DNA from 3 places in the Rummeliibacillus sp. SL167 genome. Region 1 is predicted to be linked to each of the others. Evidence: riboswitches for the same ligand, from Rfam matches in the RefSeq annotation. Region 1 holds a riboswitch; each other region holds the start of a gene.
What was found. A riboswitch is a leader RNA that binds a small molecule or an ion and turns the genes downstream of it on or off. The one in region 1 is predicted to bind cobalamin.
Positions count from the first base shown of each region.

Region 2: it holds a riboswitch for cobalamin, as region 1 does, so the genes downstream of both, FEZ13_RS04320 (Ig-like domain-containing protein) here and FEZ13_RS11720 (glutaredoxin family protein) in region 1, are expected to answer to the same signal.
Region 3: it holds a riboswitch for cobalamin, as region 1 does, so the genes downstream of both, FEZ13_RS12315 (ABC transporter substrate-binding protein) here and FEZ13_RS11720 (glutaredoxin family protein) in region 1, are expected to answer to the same signal.

Region 1 covers NZ_VCBM01000002.1:43,638-51,324, forward strand. Annotated here, with positions in the region: gene FEZ13_RS11710 (ferritin) at 1-143, opposite strand, end outside; gene FEZ13_RS11715 (hypothetical protein) at 1,394-1,921, shown strand; cobalamin riboswitch at 2,304-2,486, shown strand; gene FEZ13_RS11720 (glutaredoxin family protein) at 2,645-2,875, shown strand; gene nrdI (class Ib ribonucleoside-diphosphate reductase assembly flavoprotein NrdI) at 2,872-3,243, shown strand; gene nrdE (class 1b ribonucleoside-diphosphate reductase subunit alpha) at 3,240-5,333, shown strand; gene nrdF (class 1b ribonucleoside-diphosphate reductase subunit beta) at 5,321-6,301, shown strand; gene FEZ13_RS11740 (HAD family hydrolase) at 6,675-7,472, opposite strand.
Region 2 covers NZ_VCBM01000001.1:960,164-967,850, reverse strand. Annotated here, with positions in the region: gene FEZ13_RS04345 (tyrosine recombinase XerC) at 1-500, shown strand, start outside; gene FEZ13_RS04340 (PTS sugar transporter subunit IIC) at 801-1,838, opposite strand; gene FEZ13_RS04335 (YhdT family protein) at 2,489-2,758, shown strand; gene panF (sodium/pantothenate symporter) at 2,758-4,206, shown strand; gene FEZ13_RS04325 (transcriptional regulator) at 4,729-4,887, shown strand; cobalamin riboswitch at 5,032-5,214, shown strand; gene FEZ13_RS04320 (Ig-like domain-containing protein) at 5,386-7,221, shown strand; gene FEZ13_RS04315 (DUF4430 domain-containing protein) at 7,306-7,687, shown strand, end outside.
Region 3 covers NZ_VCBM01000002.1:182,579-190,265, forward strand. Annotated here, with positions in the region: gene FEZ13_RS12300 (transglycosylase domain-containing protein) at 1-1,168, opposite strand, end outside; gene FEZ13_RS12305 (YwiB family protein) at 1,783-2,220, shown strand; gene argS (arginine--tRNA ligase) at 2,220-3,887, shown strand; cobalamin riboswitch at 4,567-4,754, shown strand; gene FEZ13_RS12315 (ABC transporter substrate-binding protein) at 4,863-5,828, shown strand; gene FEZ13_RS12320 (FecCD family ABC transporter permease) at 5,825-6,820, shown strand; gene FEZ13_RS12325 (adenosylcobinamide amidohydrolase) at 6,823-7,687, shown strand, end outside.

The DNA of each region.
Region 1 (7,687 bases):
TCAGCTTGTACTAAATAGAAATTAGCAAATCCATCGTAATTTTCATTTGTACAATAAGCAGCCATAGCTAAATAAGTATGTGCGGAAAAGAATTCAAAATTCATTTGATCATTAAGTGCGGCATGAAGCTTTTCAGATAACATAAAAAGCCCTCCCTGTCATATTATTATTTAGAGATTTTCTCTTTCTAGTATACAACCGTCATCATCAAGTATTCGAAAATAATTTGGGGAAATAAGGATTGTAATGGGAATCAGGCATATTGATTATCCAATTTTATCTATAAAATACAGAGCAATTGTTGATTTCCTACGGCTTGCACGACTCATGAGGGCGAACGCCGAGCCGCTTCCTTCGCTTGCGCTCCGTGCAGGGTCTCATCTGTTCGCTTTTCCCGCGGGAGTAGAGCAAGCCTCCGCTCCAATCTATGCAAATGGAGCTAAAAATACAGGATTTTAGGATGATTCTAGCAAATATATATCCTATTTTCTCCCTAATTAACACGCCTGAATAGAAATAAGAAAATCATTTGTTCCTCATATTCTTATAGAAAATAATAACTTTCCTATGACTATTATTATAACATTTTTCCTTTTAAAGTACACCGGATAGATGTATGTTCCTCATAATTTTCCTTTAAAAGGTAGTGCGGAGGGATAGAAAACTATTTTAGTTGAAGCGATTGGGATTTCTACAGGCAATTGATTTCTAAGATTAACAAGGCATCAAGAATGTTTACGGATTAGGAAAAAACAAGAATTTGCTAGAAAAGAGTAAGATAAAAATTGAAGAGTTAGGCTAGTACCAGTCATCGAAATAATTAATAGAGTTCAGTTAAGCTATGCAACTTTTACGCATAATGATGGTCAAATCATAGAAAACGCAAAATATAAATATTGGGAGTTAATGATGAAATATATTAGACTACTTTTAATCAATATTTTAGCTGTTGTAATTGTATAATGCTGCTGTTTTTGGATAGCGGATATCACAAATGATGTTATTTATGAAGGCAATGCATATCTTATTGCGCTCGTAACACCTTTTCTCTTATTTATCGTGAATTTTTTAATGGAAAAAAAGAAGAGGAATGCTGTACATAGTAGTTTATTTTTTATTTTAGTCGGAAGTATTGGTGGGATGTTTTTATATTTCAAACTGAACAGTACCCCATTTCAAAACGGCTTTCCTTATATCCAAGTACAGACAATGAATCAAATGGGCTTTCGATACTTTTATATAAGGCTGTTTTTTTCCAATGCTTGATAGGAAGTGCTCTTTATGAATGGACATTGCATAAAAAGAAAAATACTTCATGGTAATATTTTGATGGATTGATTTTTTGGGTTCATCATCAGTAGAAGTTGCTATCTAGGAAAGGAGATGCACTATTATGATTGATTGGCGGTGGAATGAAGTTGACATAGTGGAAAGTCAAGAAAGATGGTATGAAGCAAAATCATTCCTCACAAAAAAGTGGAAGCAGAATCCTGAAAATTTGAAAATTCTTATTAGGCTTGGTTTCTTTTGCTGGTATGTTTTGGTCGAAGAGGACTGTATAGGGGGCGAAAAATTAGATTCTAATGAGTTAGAGATTATGCTAAATGAAGTCACATATTTTGGTTTGACCAATTTTATGGAAAATGAAGATTTTCTTTGGTGTTTTGGTTATATGATTTCACAGTTTCCGTATTACTTCGGTGATTATGAACATTGGGAAGAAAAAGGAATTTCGATGTTAAAACGTGCTTATGAACTATGTCCTGATGACCCAGTGTATCAATATTCTTATTTAGGTTCTCTCCCTGATAGTGGCGGAAAACTTAAAGTTGAATTACAACAAGTACAAACTGTTCTTGAAGATAGATTTCAAGGAGAAGGCATATTATCCGATTATTTTAAAGATGTATGGCAAAATTAGTAGGTAAATTAATAAGCTAAAGAGTTCATTTAATAGGAATGTGGAAACTTTATTTTATAGAATTTCTATATATTTGCAGACTCTTTTAATCTATGCAAGTGGCATATTTTTTTAATATTTTCATTTTTCAATGTCACTTACAATTTTGGATTCAAAAGTAAAATATATTCTCACGCGTGATATTTTATAAATGAAATTGGATAATCATGACACCTGATTCCTACGCAGGTTTGAAGAGAAACAGTAGTTTATAACTAATATTTGAAGCAGGACTTTTTGGATAGACCCGTATATTCTTGAAACAATTTAAAGTTTAAAAACAAACTTTAGTCGCTTGTACAAAAAGCGGGAAGATGATATTATTAGAATAACATCACAATATATAGTATGTTGTTTATCTTGGTTCTACTATATGTAGATTAATAGGGAAATCAGTGAGAATCTGATGCTGTCCCCGCAACTGTAAATGTGAAACGAATGTCAATAGCCACTATGTTTTTACATGGGAAGGTGACTAGTAGGGTGAAGCATAAGCCAGGAGACCTGCCTAATAAACAATTGCACATTTTTTCGGGGGCTAGGAAATGGGGGCAAATAAGTCTGCATTTCCATCGACCTAATTGTTTCCATTTTGAAATAAAGCTATTCCCGATAAGAAGGGGATAGCTTTTTGTGTTACTTATGTAAAAGTGTAAATTACTTTTTAAAGAAAGAGGAGATCTTATGAAACTTTATACGAAAACAATTTGCCCAAAATGCATGTTTGTAAAGTCATTTTTAAAAGAAGCAGGCTTTGAGGGAAAATATGAATTAATTAATGTAGATACAGATGAACAAGCAAAACAACAAATAGTCGAAGCAGGCTTTTTATCCGTTCCAATTTTAGAGTTGAATGGGGAACTAATCCAAGATGTTGCGCAAATGAACGAAGAGATTAGTAAGATCGCCATATGATTGCATTTGCCAGCAGAACGGGAAATGTTCGATCCATCATTCATCGGCTAGGATTGCCTAATGTTGAAATAACAGAAGATTTGATGATGACAGAACCCTTTTTCGTTTTTACTTATACAGACGGATTGGGCGATGTGCCACCAATTGTTGAGAAATTTCTTCAAAACAATCATTCTTTTTGTAAAGGTGTGATCGCTAGCGGAAATTCCAATTTTGGTCACTCCGTTTTTTGCAAATCAGCAGATACAATCAGCAGAAAATACCATGTGCCTATTATTCGAAAAATAGAACTACGGGGATTTCCACGGGATTATGCGGCAATCGTTGATCAGTATCAAAACGTTTTTGAGAGAGAGGTTTCTTTATGAAAGAATACTTAAAATTAAACAATGAAGTGTTAAATAAATATAGTTCAACAGGAACCATTGATTTGCAAAAAGATAAAGAAGCTACACGCAAATATTTTTTGGAAAATGTCAATGTCAGAATGCGCTATTTTATCGACTTAGAAGAAAAAATAAGCTATTTAATGGAGGAAGGATATTACGAAGAAGACTTTTTGAAAATGTACTCCATGAAATTTATCAAAAAATTATTCAAATATGCTTATGATTATCATTTTCGCTTTCCATCCTTTATGAGTGCCAGTAAATTTTATGAAGGGTATGCCATGAAGAGCCGAGATGGAAAGGAAATTTTAGAAAAGTATGAGGATCGTATCATCATCATTGCCCTCTATTTAGCACAAGGCGACGAACAGCTAGCTGAAAAGGCTGTTCATCATATGATGGAATCGTATCAGCCTGCCACACCGACAGCTTTAAACAGTGGTAAAAAAGCGCGCGGGGAGTTGGTCAGTTGCTTTAAATTAGCGATGGATGATACGATGAACAGCATTGCAGAAAACATTGGCTATTGTTTAGAACTCTCTCGCTTAGGAGGTGGAGTTGGTACTTTATTAACCGATTTGCGCCCATTAGGGGATCCAATCAAAGGGATCTTAAATCGTGCAAGCGGTGTCATGCCCGTTGCGAAGTTATTAGAGAATGCCTTTTCTTATTCCAACCAATTGGGACAACGAAATGGCTCCGGTGTGGTCTATTTAAATATTTTCCATGGGGATATTGAAGAATTTATCTCATCGAAAAAACCAAATGCGGATGAAAAAATTCGTCTTGCCACATTGTCAACAGGCATCATCATTCCAGATATTTTCTTCGAATTGATGAAAAAAGATAAAGATATCGTTTTATTTAGTCCTTATGATATTTATAAAGAATATGGTAAGCGCATGAGTGAAATCAGTATTACTGAGATGTATTATGAACTATTGGATAATCCCAATATTCGTAAATTAAAACGCTTAAATGCACGGAAATTATATACAGAAATAAAGAAAACACAATTTGAATCAGGCTATCCATTTGAAATATTCGATGACAATGTAAATCGTGTTCATCCTTTAAAAGGTCTTGGTCGGGTGAAAATGTCCAATCTTTGCACGGAAATTCTGCAAGTTCAAACGACCAGTATTATTACAGACATGGACAAGCCAAACGAATATGGCTTAGATGTATCTTGTAATTTGGGTTCTTTAGACATTCATCATGCGACAGAAACAAATAACTTTGAAGAACTAGTTGATACAGCTATGCGTCTACTGACAAATGTTTCTCAAATGACGGATATCGTCAATGTCCCTTCTGTTGCAAAGGCAAATAAATTGATGCATTCGGTTGGATTGGGAACGATGAATCTTCATGGACATCTTGTTACGGAAAATATTCTATATGGTTCAGATGAATCTATCGAATTCGTTGATTTCTTTATGGAAGCATTAAATTACTACTCCTTAAAAGCTTCCATGCTAATTGCAAAAGAAAAAGGCGAGACTTTTTATGGATTTGATAAAAGTGAGTATGCAAATGGCCAATATTTTGAGCATTACATCCATAAACAAGAAAAAATGCCAACTGAAAAAGTACAAAAAGCACTAGGAAATGTGCCGATCATTACAGCGGATATGTGGAAAAAGTTAAAGAAAAATGTTATGAAATATGGCGTATTTAATGCATATCGTCTCGCTGTTGCACCAACAGGCAGTATTTCCTACATTCGTAGTTGCACAGCATCCATTGCTCCATGTACGGAAAGAGTAGAAATTCGTGATTATGCGGATAGCCGGACCATTTATCCAATGCCTTATTTAAATAATGAAAATCAGCATTTATATGTAGAAGCTTATGATGTTGATAGTTATCGTATGATTGATTTATATGCAACAGCTCAAAAACATGTTGATCAAGGTATTTCAATGACATTATATGTAACGGATCAATGGACAACTGAGCGCCTTGCGAAACTTTATATTTATGCATGGATGCGCGGCATTAAGTCGATTTATTATGTTCGCCAACGCTTGCAAACATTGGAGGAATGTGTGTCATGTTCAATATAGGACCATTTGAAGCGGTCAATTGGAATAAACCAACGAGTGATTTGGCTAAAACATTTTGGGATCAGCAGTGGAAACAAATGTGGTTTCCTGAAGAAATTGCAGTTAGTAAAGATTTGAAGCAGTGGAAAGACTTCGAGTTTCGAGATACGTATACAAAAGTATTCGGCGGACTTACTTTACTGGATACGCTTCAAACAAATATAGGGATGAACGAAATTGCTAGATACCATGAAGACCTACAAGAAAAGGCTGTACTAACAGTGTTTGACGCATTTGAGGCTATCCATGCAAAATCCTATTCTTATATTTTCACAACATTGTGCAATAACGATGAAATTGATGAGATCTTTGCTTGGGTCAAGAAAAATGAATTTCTACAATATAAAGCGAAAAAAATCGCTGATATCTATTCTTCTATTAAAGAAAACGACCCTGAAAGTTTATGGAAAGCTATGTTTGCGTCTGTTATGCTTGAATCGTTTTTATTTTATTCCGGATTCTTTTATCCTTTATATTTGGGTGGACAAGGAATTTTACGAAATAGCGCAGAAGTAATTTCTCTTATTTTAAGGGACGAATCTATTCATGGTGTGGCAACAGGATATTTCGCTCAAAATCTTTTTAAAAAGTTCTCAAAAGAAAAACAGGACGAATTAAAAGTATGGGGCTATGAGCTTCTGCTAGATTTATATGAAAACGAAATGAAATATACAGATGATATCTATGCGGAAACAGGTTTAAGTCCAGAAGTGAAAGCCTATGTACGCTATAACGGCAATAAAGCACTCATGAATTTAGGGTTAGATACGATGTTCCCAGAGGAAGAGATCAACCCTATTGTTATGAATGGCATTCGAAATGAAGGCTCCACCTATGATTTCTTCTCACAAAAGGGATCTACCTACGCAATTGCTAAAGTTGAACCTATATCCGACGAGACCTTTAACTTTGATTTTTTAAAGAAATAACCGTGATCTAAGGTGTCGAAACGAAACAATTCGGACAATAAAACAATTGAAGGTCCTTAATCTCTTTGGAGGTTAAGGATTTTTTGGTTTAGGGCTGAAAATATGGAGTGAAGATGATCCAAATACCTTCCGCTCGAATGTCATGAAAAACGACCAGTTAAAAGAAAACGTGAAAATCTATTGAAATTAGTTGGTGATATATTTCACAAAGTGGTAATCCAGATAAAAAGAGATAGCCTCGTCTCTTAAGAAAGCTAGAGCGAGGCTACCGAAAGAAAACTTTGGGTCGGATGCTGGATGTAGAAACGAAAATCTAGGAAATAAGAATTTTGTCATAATATATTTCCTGAGAAATAATATTGTCGATAAAGGTCTAATGGAATATCTGTTGTAGTTGATGATATAGACCGTTTTGATCGTTTGTATATGTTGTTACTTCATCTGCTTGCAATTGAACTTCTTGACGTGCATTTTTCATGGCGATACTTTTTCCGACTTTTTCAAATAATGGGATATCGTTACCTCCATCACCAAATGCTATGACATCTTCAAAGCGAATCTGTAATTCAGATAGTAAAGTGGTAACCCCAATAGCCTTTGTTGCATTGGCTCCGTTCACATCTATTAAATCAGATGAAGATAATGCAGCGGAAAAAGCATAGTCTTTTTGTAGTTGTTTTATTGTCTCGAACCACTCAGCAACAAGTGATGTGTTTTCATCAAAGAATAGTATTTTTTCGACATGATTGGCATGTAGTGCAGTTGTCCATTTTACATTTTCGTGTCTGTGAGATATCGATGTTGAAGTTTCTGTTTGGAAGGGCGTTATTTGTGCGGTTAATGTTCCATCTTTGTGATAAATTTCATGATAGATCCCAAATTCAATTGATTCTTCTATTAAATGCTGAACAGTGTTTGCAGGAATCTCACTTTTATATATCTGTTTCTTCCCAGCAAAAACATTCATCCCATTTGATGCGACGATTCCATCCACAACAAATTCTTTTGGGAGAATTCGTTGAACTTCAAAAATAGTACGACCTGTTGCGATAAAGACCAATAGTCCTCTTTTTCTGAGTGTTTGTATATATTGAACTAATAACGGATGAACAGTTTTCTTACTTGTTAAGGTTGTTCCATCTAAGTCTAAAATGATTCCTTGTGAATCCATTGTGCCATCTCCAGTGTAAAAGTTTAAGAATGATTTAATGATTTGGCTTTATTATAAATATGGGATGTTTCAACTCTAATCAGTAAATGAGAGCAGGTCAAGCTTCCTTACCGAACATTGTCGAGAATGCTTGATGTTCATTCACAGAAAAGAGCTCACCTGTGATGAATCGAATATGTCATCAATATGATTAAACAGAGCTAATCATTAAAAGT
Region 2 (7,687 bases), on a different contig from region 1:
ATCATTACAGGGATTATTGCATGATGATGTTCTTTTTGAATTTAGGAATCCGCGTCAGTGAACTTTGTCATTTAAATTTGGATTCGATTCAAGAAAATTTTTTAACTGTAACGGGAAAAGGGGATAAAGAGCGTACCGTGTACCTTAATAACGCGTGCACATCCGCTTTAGCAAACTATTTGACACATGAAAGAAGCCATATAAAAGAAGCAGATCAAAATCCAGCGTTGTTTTTATCACAAAAAGGGACTAGACTAACTCGACAACGCGTTGCTAAAATCGTGAAGCAGATTAACTGCACATCTGGTCTGAATAAGAAAAAACTGACACCTCATAAACTGAGACATACTTCCGCAACAATGATGTACAAAAGTGGGGCTGATATTAGAAGTCTTCAACAAATACTTGGTCATTCCAATGTATCCACAACACAAATCTATACGCATGTTGAGGACAAAGAAATTCAACAAGTAATCGAAAATAATCCTTTTAATGTTTAAGTTTAAAATATTATTATTATGTAAACTAATAACGACTTTCATTAAAAAGCAAATTTGATGGTAATGATTTTAAATATCTCGCATGAAACAAAGCGGGAACTTTTGTTTCTAAAAGATTCCAGACTACTTTAGCGATTCAAGCTGTTTTAAAAATTTGCATATCAAGAATAAAGCAGCATGTTCTCATAGATAATGAAAATGAAACAAAATAAGCGCACAGTTGTCATTCAAACAGGCAACTGTGCGCTTTGTGTAAATATATTTTATGAATAATCTCATGTTTAAATCAATGTCATTGAATCATTGATAATTAACGGAGTAATCTTCAGCTTTAATCATTTTTAATTTGCGTTCAAATAAGCGAAGTAATGCTGTGTTTAAAATAATTGGTAAGACAAAGAACATGACTAACATAATCATTGTATTATGCAAATTCCAACCACCATCAGCTAGATTGATATAGTTTAATGGTCCAATTAAACCTGCAAGACCAAACCCTGCACTGTAGGGGGTACCTGTAATATTTAGCATACCGCCTAGAGCACCTAAAATCGCAGCTGTAATAATCATTGGAAACGCAATTCTTGGTTTCATAAAGAAGTTACGCATTTGGATTTTAGGCGATCCCATAACATGAGCTAAAGCAGTACCAAAATTGTTAGCTCTATAACTTGCGATACACATACCAACACCTGAGGCAACAACCCCTAAGTTTGCAGTACCTGCACCAATGCCGGATAACATGATAACGGTTGCAACACCAATCGTGGATAGAGGTGAAAGAATCAAAATACTAAAGATAACTGCGATAATAGCTCCCATTAATATTGGTTGCAAGTTTGTCACATTATCAATGGCAACTCCTACATAACCAGCACCAGTTCGAACATAAGGAAGTGTAAATAAGCCGATTCCACCAGGGATAAATAGAGATAAAGCAGGCATCAATAAAATGGTATAATCCTTAAAACGATCGCCGATAAATTGTACAAATAAAACAGCTATTGCTGCTGTTATACCAGTATTAATAACAACACCGATTCCTTGCATAGTGATGGCACCGCCGTCACCCATTTTCCAAACGCCACTACCAACCATTGCTGCTAAACCAACACTTGCCGTTTGGATAGGCGTTAATTTAAATGTTAAACCAATCATTACCCCTGTGATAACAGGGAGAAGGCTCATGGCCAAAACGGAAATATCTAAGATATATTGGAAAAACGGAACATACGGAATAATCAGTTTTAAGATTTCTCCAACTAATGCATTTGGAATGAGAGCTACGATAATTCCCATACTCATGCCAATTAGTAGTTTGTTGAAAAAGTCTTTCATAAATATCAATCTCCAATCAATTGAGTAAAATAAAGTAATGTTCTAAATTATATAACATATAATGTTACAGTCAATAGGGAATATTCTAAAAATTGTAGGCAAATCACTTAAACGAGATAATGTGCGCTTTATCGACAAAAATATACAAAAAATGATGATATATTTTTTCTGACAATTCAAATCATTTTATACTTTTTGCACATGATAAGAGACAAATAACTTGATAATGTAAGCTAATTTTGTGATATTTCTAATAGATGGTTGTATGAAGAAATACATTCTATTCAATATTTTCTGCCTTGAGAAGGAATGATATTTTTGTACACATAACATGACAACAAGGCGGAAGATAACACAGTAAATTTACGCAGATAGATCCATAAAATCAGAAAACCATTCACATAGCAAACTTTCATAAATGATTCTCTTAACCTCTTTAGATATTTCTACATCGTATAAATGCATATAATTTTATTATGTAAACTAAATTCATCTTTCAAACGTAAGGTACGATTAATCACATTAGTACTTCATAAAGTCGACTCTAAATATTAGCTGATCTTTATTATTTTCCCTTCTGATCCTTTTCTTTTCCTTCTTATATAAGTAAAATAGGAAGGGTATTTTATTTGAATTGAGGGAGAGAAATTATGAACGATAAGCGTTATAAAATTGCTCATCGCGAAGCGCTTATTGGTATTGCATTAGTTATCATCAATTTTGCAATATGGTTTGGCTTTGCATATGGGCTCGGTTCGGGTGATCCGAAAAAATATTCATATGTATTTGGCTTTCCAGCTTGGTTTTTCTATAGCTGTATCGCTGGAACGATCTTTATGATTATATTGCTCATCATTGTCATCAAATTCTTCTTTAAAGACGTATCATTTGATACGGAAGAGGATGGTGATGAACGATGATACATTGGCAAGTAATCATCCCGCTAATTCTTTTTTTGGTGATTATCTTTTTAATTGGTATGTGGGCAAATAAACATGTCATGCAATCAGATTCATTTTTACAGGAATACTTCCTTGGCGGAAGACAAATGGGAGGATTCCTGCTGGCCATGACCATGATGGCTACATATGGCAGTGCATCTAGTTTTATCGGAGGTCCAGGAGTAGCTTATAATACTGGACTTGGTTGGGTTTTACTATCGATGGCTCAACTTCCAGCAGGATATTACGTATTAATGGTATTAGGAAAGAAATTTGCTATTATTGCTAGAAAGTATAAAGCTATTACATTAATCGATTTTCTACGTGAGCGTTATCAGAGCAACTTTGTTGTTATTGTTTCCGCATTAAGTATAATCATCTTCTTATTTTCTTCCATGGCTGCGCAATGGATCGGCGGTGCACGGTTAATCGAATCTTTGACCGGATTGCATTATACAACTGCACTTTTTATATTTGCTATAGTAGTCCTTGTGTATGTAATTGTCGGAGGATTTCGTGCTGTTGCACTAACCGATGCTGTACAAGGCTCTGTCATGTTTTTAGGAAGTGTTATTTTACTGATTGGGACCATTATTGCCGGCGGCGGAGTTTCCAATATTATGGCTGATCTTGTTGCAGAAAATCCTAAACTGGTATCGCCATTTGGAGCAGATGGTAGTTTAACACCTCTTTATGTATCAACGTTTTGGATTTTGATCGGTATTGGTGTGATTGGTCTACCGCAAATCGCAGTACGTGCCATGTCCTATAAGAATTCGGCAAGCATGCACTCGGCTATCATTATCGGAACGATTGCACTGGGCACCGTGATGTTTGGCATGCACTTAACAGGGGTATTCGCACGCCCCGTATTACCAGGTGTGGATATTGGCGATAAAGTCATGCCACTTTTAACGTTAAAAGTGCTGCCACCGTTTTTGGCAGGTGTTGTATTAGCGGCACCAATGGCGGCTATTATGTCTACCGTAAATGCGCTCTTAATACTTGTAAGCTCTACAATTGTTAAAGATATTTATCTAAACTTTATAAAGCCACAAGCTAATGATGACGAAATCAAGAAGCTAAGCTTTTTTGTCACTACTTTAATAGGTGTAGCTGTTATTATTGTTGCATTAAAACCGCCAGATCTATTAGTTTGGCTCAATCTTTTCTCATTTGGTGGTCTGGAATCCGTATTTGTTTGGCCTGTAGTATTAGGTCTATATTGGAAAAAAGGAAACAAATATGGAGCCGTTTCATCGATGCTTGTTGGCTTAATCAGTTATATTTTGATTTATGAAAAATGGAAAACAACTTTTTTAGGCATGCATACTGTCACAACTTCCATCATATTATCTCTTATTGCGTATGTAACCATTAGTTTAATGACTCATCATCGATTTAAGGATTTCAAACATATTATTTAATATGTAGATTAGAGGATATGGTTGATTAGACAGTATCCGAAAAAAAGGGGACCACTTTTACAATATTGGGCGTGTATGAACATAACTATGAAAAACGTCTTCATTCTGCCCAATTGGATGTAGTTCAACAGGATGTTCAAATAAAACAAATCTTAAAACTCAAACTTCTTGATAAAAATTGAAGTTTGGGTTTTACTCATATTTCAAAAATTTGATTTACACACATAGTAACAGCGCACCATTATGTACGAAATCTTTTGATTTATGAATTGAAAATGTTTTAGGGCAGCGGTCATAAATTAAAACTTTATACAGTTGTTTTCTTCATGCTTTTTCATATACAAAGGATAGGGCGGTCGCTTATGAAAATATACGTTTGTCTTGATGAAGGATCTTACTGCCTGTTGAATGCAGGATAAATATATATTATTAATTTTTCAGATAATTCTGTTGACAACCGCCTATTTCTGTTATATATTATTAACAGCAATAAAATTTGTTATATAACAGGAGGAGATATATATGGATATATATCGAGAAGGATATGAACGATATTGTAGTGCTTGTGAGGAGTATGGATTAGAATCGAAAGACTTTTACTTTTTTATCAATCATTTAACAGAAGAACAACTCAATGCTTACAAGGAGCATTCAAAAAGGAGCGAAGAACAAAATGTCTGATGTCGCCGCGGGTAACTTATAAAACCTCTACTAATCAAAATGTTGGTTGGTAGAGGTTTTATAACGTTTACAAAAAAATGGCGTTCAAGTAAAAAAAGCATTTACATGTTTTAGTGAATATGAAATACTATAAACAATAACAATTACATAGTCTTAGATAAAAGTGCCTAATGCGTATTAGGATAATAGGGAAATCAGTGAAAGTCTGATGCAGCCCCGCTACTGTAAATATGTTGAAAATCGTGTATGCCACTGGCTTTTAGCTGGGAAGGTGCGAATATTCATGTACATATAAGCCAGGAAACCTGCTTTTATCTGCGTTTCTGATCTTCGAGGGGGAGGTGTGGAACAATGAAATGACAAATAATGATTATTGACATTTCACGTCCAAGCACTCTTTACATTTTGATGTAAAGTTTTTTTATGGAGAAATTTAATTGCCTCTATCCTAACAAGACAGATCAATCTGTAATTATGCAAAAGAATGGAGGCTCTTATATGTATTCAAACAAATCTTTTAAAAAGTGGATCGCACCGATTTCACTAGCTAGTTTACTGGTAGCATCTCAATTACCTGCTACCATCACTGCTCATGCAGAGGAAAATACAACTGTCACAACGACTGTTGGCAAGGATGTTAGCTATCAAAATGCCCTTTCTTCTTCAAGCGCTTTTCTTTTAAGCATCACACCAAATCCAACATTCGCCGATTGTGATATTGTCACAGATTTGGCACGAGCTAATCTACCAATTGTCCCAAAAGATTATTATGAACAATACTATCAATCTCTTGTAAATGAATTAGATACGAAGCAAGGAGCTATTTCAGATTCACCATCAGCATATGCAAAACAAATTTTAGCGGTTACAGCCATCGGAAAAGATGCGGAAAATGTTGGCGGTTATAACCTTATTCAACTGATGGCAGATGCCTATTTAACAGCGCAAGAAAAAGATCTGCTCTACGATATGGATAACTATTATATGCTGTATGCATTGGATGCAAAATCATATCATTTACCAGCGGGCGAGAGGTATCAAGCATTAAGCCGTGAACAATTAGTTTCCAAGCTATTAGCTTCTCAATTTACAGATGAAGATGAAAATAATGGCGCATTTGGTTGGGATAAAGCATGGGGAGCAGATAAGGACGCTACATCTATGGCTGTGACGGCTTTAGCAAACTATTCTAATCAAGAATCCGTTCAACAGGCGATTGAAAAAGCCTATTCATATTTAGGCAATCAAATCAATGAACGTGCTGGATTTGTCGGTTACTACGGTGATGATAGCCCAGAAACAGTATCTCAGCTAATTATTAGTTTAACTGCCAATAAAGTGGATCCGAAAACAGACGTTCGATTTGTGAAAGAAAATGGAGCTTGGACGATTTCCAACTTGCTTACAACATATGATAGTATTACAGGTGGCTTCAAAAATGCGCCAAAGGCAAAGGAACCTAACGTTATCTCATCAGACCAAGCGAATCGCGCTCTACAAGCTTATGACCGTTTTGTAAACGGGAAAAATAGCTTTTATAATATGACAACAGATGCTAATGCTGACGAACTACAATATGATGTGAAGGCACCTGAAAAACCAACTGCTGCTACAGTTGCTGACAATGCAACGACTATCACAGGTAAAACAGAACCATATGCCACAATTACAGTAAAGAATGGTAGCAAAATCATTGGGACAGCTCAATCGAATTTCACAGGAAAATATTCTGTTAAAATCAAACAGCAAAAAGCAGGGACTCCCCTTCAAATCGTTGCGACAGACTTAGGAAAGAACAACAGTGGATCAATCACTGCCAAAGTAGTTGATAAAACGGCTCCAAAAATATCAAAAATCGGTCAAGTAAGTGATCGCACGACAAAAATTACAGGGACAGCTGAAGCGAAAGCAAAAGTCTATGTGATCAAAAATAATAAGGTAATCAAAACTGGGACTGCTTCTACAAAAGGCGCATTCTCATTGGCTATCCCAAAACAAAAGGCAGGAACAGTCCTAACAGTTTATGTCCAAGATTCAGCCAAAAATAAAAGTAAAATCGTCAAGATTAAAGTTGTAGACAAAACAGCGCCAAAAGCACCGAAAGTCCATAAAGTGACGAAAAAATCGACCAGAATTACAGGTACGGCAGAAGCAAAATCTAAAGTATATGTCGTGAAAAATAAAAAAATCATTAAATATGGCACAGTATCTTCAAAAGGTAAATTCTCATTGTCTATTAAAAAACAAAAAGTAGGTACCAAATTAACCATCTATGTCAAAGATGCTGCCAAAAATAAAAGTGCTAACAAGACGATTATTGTTAAATCGAAATAAAACAATTGAAAGTAAATAGAATCATAGGGTGTTAGAATTTACTTCTAACACCCTATTCCCATCTAGTTTAGGAGGTGTATTTTTTTGAAAAAGATACAATTTATTGTACTGTCTTTTATCATCGCAGTACTATGTCTTTCAGGTTGTAAGGTTCAAACTGTTGAACAACATGATCAAGAACAACAAGGAACAACCCTTGACCAAGGAAAAGTGAAGGTTGTAGAAGGCTCAGAAAAAAACAAAAATCCACAGGAGAAAACACAAAAGCAGCAACAAAAATCAGCTAGCTCAACTGAACAGAAAAAAGAAACAACAAGTGATTTTAAGAAGGAAACGACAAATTCAAAACAGCAAGATACAGCATTACAAACAGAAAAATCAACAGTTGAAAACAATGGTTCAAATCAAGAAAAAACGATATCATCTCCTAAAAAAGAATCTGCAGGCAAAGAGCAACAAACAAAAC
Region 3 (7,687 bases), 140 kb from region 1:
TTTGTTCGGCATCCATGAATGTTAAAGGAGAAAAATTATCCTCTAAAGCAGTGGCATACAGCAATGGTTTAATGGCTGAACCCGGTTGTCTCTTTGCTTGTGTGACACGGTTAAATGGACTTTTCGTATATTGACTACCTCCAACTAATGCAGTAATGTAGCCTGTTTTGGGATCCATACTCACAAATCCCACCTGTAGACCTGAGTTTGGCAAATTCTTTTTAATCGCTTCTTCAGCTGCTATTTGATGTGTAGGATTTAAAGTTGTTTGGATCGTCCAACCGCCTTCTTCGATACTTCGACCGTTCTTCTCCAATATTTTTTGCGCTTCTGCCCAAACAGTATCGATAAAATAGGGAGCGTTTATTTTTCCGCTGTCCCATTCATCATATTTGAACGCAAGCTTTTCTTGCTGAGCTCGCTCTTTAGCGTCTTTTGTGATCATATTTTGTTGCTCCATTAATGATAGAATCAGCTGTTGTCTTTGGTGGTTCTTTTCTTCATTTGCCAGCGGCGAATAAATACTTGGCCCTTTTGGTATAGCTATTAAAGCCGCAGCTTCTGGAAGTGTTAAATCTTTGGCTGATTTTGCAAAAAAGTATCTGCTCGCAGCCTCCACACCGTACATGCCATGTCCAAAATACACTGTATTCAAATAACCCTCTAATATTTGATCTTTATCATAAAAAGTTTCTAAACGATAGGCATATAGCGCTTCATTTATTTTTCTGACCCATGTCTTATCATAAGTAAGATATAAATTTCGAGCATACTGTTGAGTAATCGTACTTGCTCCTTCAACTTTTTTCATCGCTTTTATATCTTTCAAGAGAGCTCCGGCAATACGTGTATAGTCAAAACCATGGTGGCTATAAAAATTTTGATCTTCCGTTGCAATAAGTGCTTTTGTTACAAAGGGAGAGATTTCATCAAGATCGACCCAGTACCGTCGTTGCTGGGAGAATTTATCTCCTATTTGCTTTCCGTCTGCGTCTAAGAAAACCGTTGCTTTAGGGACGGTTAAAGAAGGAGCTCCTGTAATTTGAGCATATATTCGGAGTGACAGCAGAGCAGATGCAAGTGCTGAGCCACACACGATAACCCAAATAACGATTTTCCGTAGTCGTAGCTTTTTTTTTCGCTGCCGTTGATATTCAGCTCTATTCATCCCAATCGCTTCCTTTCTTCATCGTTGAATCTAGTATGTGATGTCTTTAGATAAACTAAACGAAGGAAAAACACTAATTTTGTCGAATAAAACAATTTCACAAATTTAATGTTTGAAGGGATTATATTCGTGTTTTTTGTATGAATTTGGAGTTATGAAATTGATTCGAATAAGAACAGGTGAGTTGTGCATTGATAAAAGCTGGGAAGTGTGAAAGACTCCATATTTTTCATGCCGTTTTATAAATTGCAGCGGAGGCTTGCTAGAGTCCTCGAAAATGCATGCGCATGTCCTTTGTGCGGTGCCCACTCAATGAAGCTCATTCAATGTCCCGCGAAAAAAGCTAGCAAGCCGTAGTGGAATTTAGTGAATTGTCTATAAGAAGCTGTCACGGATTTTGAAGCGGAGCTTTTTGAACAAGCTCGAAAAAAGTCCAGATGCAGTTATACTGAGGCGTAATTGATAAATCTATGTATTTTAGTCTGCTTTATCATACTGATCTATTGTTAAAAGAAAATAATAAACCATCATTTGAATGTTGCATCTTGAAAACAAGTAGATTCCTATCCTATAATAAAAAGGTTACATCAAAAAGAAAACGGAGGCGTCATAAAATGTCAGATGTACTGACAGCACCCGTAAAAATAAAAATTATAACAACGATTACACAACAAGATACAGCACCGGAGAAATTTGAACTCTGGTCTGAGGGCACAATTATGCAAAAAAACGATCAAATCTATTTACGATACGAAGAAGTACAAGAAGATCAACATAGAAATACAACTTTACGATTTGGTCAAAAAGATGCGGTTATCATTCGAAATGGTGACATTAAAATGCGAATGCCATTTGTACTTGGACAAGCAAGAAAAGGTCATTATAATAGTAATTATGGTCAAATACCCATTGTAACATTGACAAAAGAGATGAAATTTGAATCGTCTGAATCTATTCAAAACGGTCGATTTTATGTGCAATATGAATTATTAGTAGGCGAACAATCTGTCGGAGATTATTGTCTAGAACTGAACTATACGGAGGGAAATTAATGAACGCAGTAGAACAAGTACAACAAACCATTAAAGAAGCGCTTGTTGTAGCGATTCAAAAAGCAAATCTTGTAGAAGATGCAAATGCATTGAACATTCATCTAGAAGCACCAAGAAACAAAGCGAACGGTGACTATGCAACGAATATCGCTATGCAATTAACAAAATTAGCAAAAAAACCACCACGTGCTATTGCAGAAGCCATCTTGGAAAACCTTGAAACCGAGGGCACAAATATTGAAAAAATCGATATTGCAGGGCCAGGCTTTATGAATATTACTTTACGAAAGGACTACTTGGCCGAAGTTGTGGCGACTGTTCTCGATCAAGATGTTAATTATGGTCGTACCGATGCGGGGCATAACGAAAAAATTCAAGTCGAATTTGTATCCGCAAACCCAACTGGAGATTTACATCTAGGGCATGCTCGTGGTGCTTCTGTTGGGGACTCTTTATGTAATGTGTTAGATTTTGCAGGGTATGATGTATCACGTGAATACTATATTAATGATGCTGGTAATCAAATTACAAAATTGGCCAAATCATTAGAAGCACGCTACCGGGAAGCACTAGGTTTAGAATCGGACATGCCTGAAGATGGCTACCATGGGAAAGATATCATTGTTATTGCGAAAGAATTATCTGCAGAATATGGTAAAGATATATTAGAAAAACCTGAAGAAGAGCGTTTTGAATTTTTCCGTGAACACGGTTTAAAACACGAATTTGGCAAACTCCAAAAAGATTTAAAAGACTTCCGTGTCGATTTTGATGTCTGGTTCTCTGAAACATCCTTATACAAAGAAGGAAAAGTTCAAACAGCACTTCAAAAATTAAAAGACAACGGTCATGTATTTGAACAAGATGGTGCTACTTGGTTCCGTTCTACTACGTTTGGTGATGACAAAGACCGCGTATTGATCAAATCAGACGGTTCCTATACTTATCTAACACCAGATATCGCCTATCATGAAGACAAATTACGTCGTGGTTTTGACAAGCTGATCAATATTTGGGGTGCCGATCATCATGGTTATATCCCACGTATGAAGGCTGCGATCGAAGCACTTGGCTATGATCGTGATGTATTAGAAGTGGAAGTAATCCAAATGGTTAATCTTCTACGCAATGGTGAAAAAGTCAAAATGTCAAAACGAACGGGGAATGCAGTTACTCTTCGTGAACTAGTTGAGGAAGTTGGCTTAGATGCTGTACGCTACAATTTCGCAATGCGTGCAGGCGATACGCATTTAGATTTCGATTTAGATTTAGCTGTGAAGCAATCAAACGAAAATCCAGTGTACTATGCTCAATATGCTCATGCGCGAATTTGTTCGATCTTACGTCAAGCATCAGAAAAAGGTTTTGCGGTTTCAATTGATCATCTTGATACATTGTCATCAGAAAAAGATATTGAAGTATTGAAAAAAGTAGGGGACTTTCCACAAATTGTAGCAGATGCAGCACGTGTACGCGCACCGCATCGTATTGCAAACTACATCCAAGAACTAGCAGCAACATTCCACAGTTTTTATAATGCAGAGAAAGTTTTAGATGACGACAACAAAGAACGTTCTGAAGCACGACTAGCCCTAATTACAGCAGTGCGCATCACATTAGCAAATGCTCTAAAATTGATTGGTGTATCAGCACCGGAAAAAATGTAATTTTTAGTGCATTGGTTACATCAGAACAAAATATCCTTCTGTTTTTGTTTGCGGGGTTAAAATGCATACTAGTTAAGCAATTTTTCTGCTCAACCATTATTAATAGAAAATAGTCAACGAAATCGCTGTTTCGTTGGCTTTTTTCTGTTGACTAAATTTTATCCCGCTTCAAAGGACAGTAAGCCACCTATGTCTCAAGATTTAGAGAAAAACGAGAAAGATAGATGGGGATCAACTGCTCGCAAAAGTCCGATTACTTCGGGCTAACAAGATGTTGGTCACTCAGGTGTTGCCAAAGGACGTGACGCTTTTAGCTTCCTTTCCTTAATCGCTTCGCTGTGGGGTCTCAACTGTCCGTTTTTCCCGCGTGATATTGAATGGGCTTCACTAAACTGGCACCGCACGAAGAAAATACGTATACATTTTCGAGGAGTCGAGCAAGCCGCAGCGAAGATCTATATAAATGGTTCTAAAAACACAGGGCTTTTCAGTAATTATGCCAAATAGGGGCACCTGATTTTTGTAAAATCAACATGCGTGAAATTTTATATTAACAGTACAAATATCATTACTAGTAAAAAATAGCTATAAGTATCAAAAATATATACTAAAAAATTCTCAATATCTCATCGCCTGTCTTTTACAAAAGCAAAATATTCGGTATAATGATAAGCAATTCAATAGAAAATCAATGTACGGTTCTTGACACTGCTAAAATGTTGAGTGAAAAGGGAAGTCGGTGAAAGTCCGATGCGGTCCCGCCACTGTAAGTGTGAGTGATTCGTAAATAGCCACTGAAAAATTTTTGGGAAGGCACGATGAGCGTTGAACACAAGCCAGGATACCTGCCGTATAGGATCACGCCAACAATGACTACGAGGATAGGATGGGTGACAGTGTATGCACTACACTGGAATCATGATGCCTCTCGAATGAATTGAGAGGTTTTTTATTATGCTGAAGGAGGTACTTTTCATGAAAAAAATATGGCAACTAGTAAGCGTGTTGATGATGGCATTTGTTTTACTTGTTGGGTGTAGCCAAGGAGATACTCAGCAATCGTCTACTGATAAAACAAATACCACTTCTCAAACCAATGACAAAACATCTACATACCCAATGACGGTGAAAGATGCACTTGGTAATCATATAGAATTCAAAGAAACACCCAAAAGAATTGTTTCATTAGTTCCAAGTAATACAGAAATCTTATTCGCATTAGGTTTAGAACATGAAATTGTAGGGGTAAATGATAACGATGATTATCCCAAAGCCGCTACTAAAAAGACAAAAATAGGCGGTATGGAATTCAATGTTGAAAAAGTATTGAGCCTAAAACCTGATGCAGTATTTGCACATGAATCTAATGCAAAATCAGTAGAGGCTGGATTACAACAGTTAAAAGATGCAGGTATTCCTGTCTTTGTTGTAAAAAGTGCGACAAGTTTTGAAGAAACCTATAGCACGATCAAACAGCTTGGCCAAATTACAAACAAAGAACAAAAAGCAGATCAAATTATTACAAGTATGAAGGAAAAAGTAAAAGATGTTCAAGCTAAAGTAGCGAATGTAAAACAACGTACTGCCTTTGTGGAAACGGCAGATGAACCGGATATTTTTACGGCAGGTAAAGATACATTTATGCAAGAAATCTTTGACTTAGCGAAGATTAAAAATGTGGTAGACGATCAATCAGGTTGGTTTAAAATTGATACAGAAGAAATCGTTAAACGTAATCCTGATACCATTATTGTAATGGAGGACTATGTTCCAAATATCGTAGAGAAAGTGAAAAAACGCCAAGGCTTTGATAGTATTACAGCTGTTAAAAATGATGCCGTAGTAAAAGTGGATCAAGATTTGACAGCTCGTACAGGTCCTCGTCTTGCCGATGGGCTAGAGGAAATAGCAAAGGCTGTTTATCCAGAGGCATTTAAATGAGAAAAATGGTAATGGGATATATCGTAGCGCTTATCATTTTATGTATAAGTGTATGGCTCGGTATTTCCATAGGCTCAGTAGAGGTACCAATCAGTACGTTATGGAATACTGGAGCTGATGAAACGGCAACAAATATATTATGGAAAATTCGTATGCCACGTGTCATACTAGCAGGACTTGTTGGGGCGGCATTAGCGATTGCAGGCGCTGCTTTTCAAGGATTGTTAAAAAACCCGCTTGCTGATCCGTATACGTTAGGAGTGTCATCTGGCGCCTCAGTGGGGGCTGTGGTGACGCTTTTTTTCGGTATTACGACACCTATTTTAGGCATTTATACATTGCCAATATTCAGTATGATAGGTGCTCTAGTATCATTGTTTATTGTTTTGGGCTTTGCAAAATTGGTCGATCGCATGATGAAGATGGAAACACTGATTTTAACCGGCATTATCGTCAGCTCATTTTTAAGTTCTATTATCTCCCTGATGATTGCTTTAACAGGAGAAGAACTTCGTCAAATTATTAGCTGGCTGATGGGGAGTGTATCTATGCGCGGTTGGCCTTATGTCAAGATGATTTTCCCCTTCATCATAATTGGTTCATTGATGCTATGGGTCAATCGTCGTGAACTTAATGCTATGTTATTTGGAGAGGAACGGGCCAAATATTTAGGGGTCAATGTAAAAAGAAGCAAACGTCTTCTTTTGCTTGGAGGTTCTATTTTGACTGGTTCCGCAGTGGCGGTATCGGGAACGATCGGCTTTGTTGGCTTGGTCGTTCCACATATGACGAGATTAATGTTTGGAGCTGATCATCGCCATCTATTGCCCTTATCTTTTATCAATGGGGCATCATTATTGATTCTTTGTGATTTGCTGGCGAGAACGATTATTGCACCAACGGAATTACCGATTGGTATTATTACATCCTTTATTGGGGCACCAGTTTTTGCTTATATTTTCTTCCGTCAGCGTAGAACGAAGGGGGCATAGGAATGCTTATTGTTGAACAACTTAGTGGTGGTTATGACCCTAAAAAAGAGATTATAAAAAATATTTCATTTACAGTGGAAAAGGGACAATTTGTTGGTATTCTAGGACCGAATGGGAGTGGAAAGTCAACACTTATTAAACTGATTAGTGGAATCATAGAAGCAACAAGCGGCACAGTTTTGATAGATGGGAAGAATCGAGAAAATTATGACACAAAAGAATTAGCACGCAAAATGGCTGTATTACCCCAATTGCATGCCTATTCTTTCTCACATTCTGTTCGTGAGACGGTATCAATTGGACGTTATCCATATCAAAATAGCTGGCTTCAAACATGGACAAAAGAGGATGAGGAAGCTGTCGTCACAGCGATGGAGCAAACGGGAGTCACCATATACAAAGATCAACCGTTAGAATTTCTTTCCGGTGGTGAACAACAGCGTACCTTTGTGGCGCAAGCATTGGCACAGCGCTCGGATCTATTGCTGTTAGATGAGCCAACCAATCATTTAGATATCGAACATCAACGAAAACTAATGGATATGATTCGATATGAAGTCGTGCATAATGGATTGACAGTCATTTCTATTTTTCATGATATGAATCTAGCTTCTCTTTATTGTGATCGATTGCTTTTACTTGAAAATGGACAAATTAGCTCAATAGGTGAGCCACATGAAGTTTTAAAAGAGAAACATGTGATGGATGTTTACCATACAAGAGTATCCAGCTATCCGCATCCCGTATTGCCGAAACCACAGATTACGTTAATACCAGAATTACAGGAAGAGAGACAAGCTTCTTCTGTCATCACTGCCCAGCAAATAAAGATTCGTGATGAATTTGTTGAATTACAAACATCTTTTC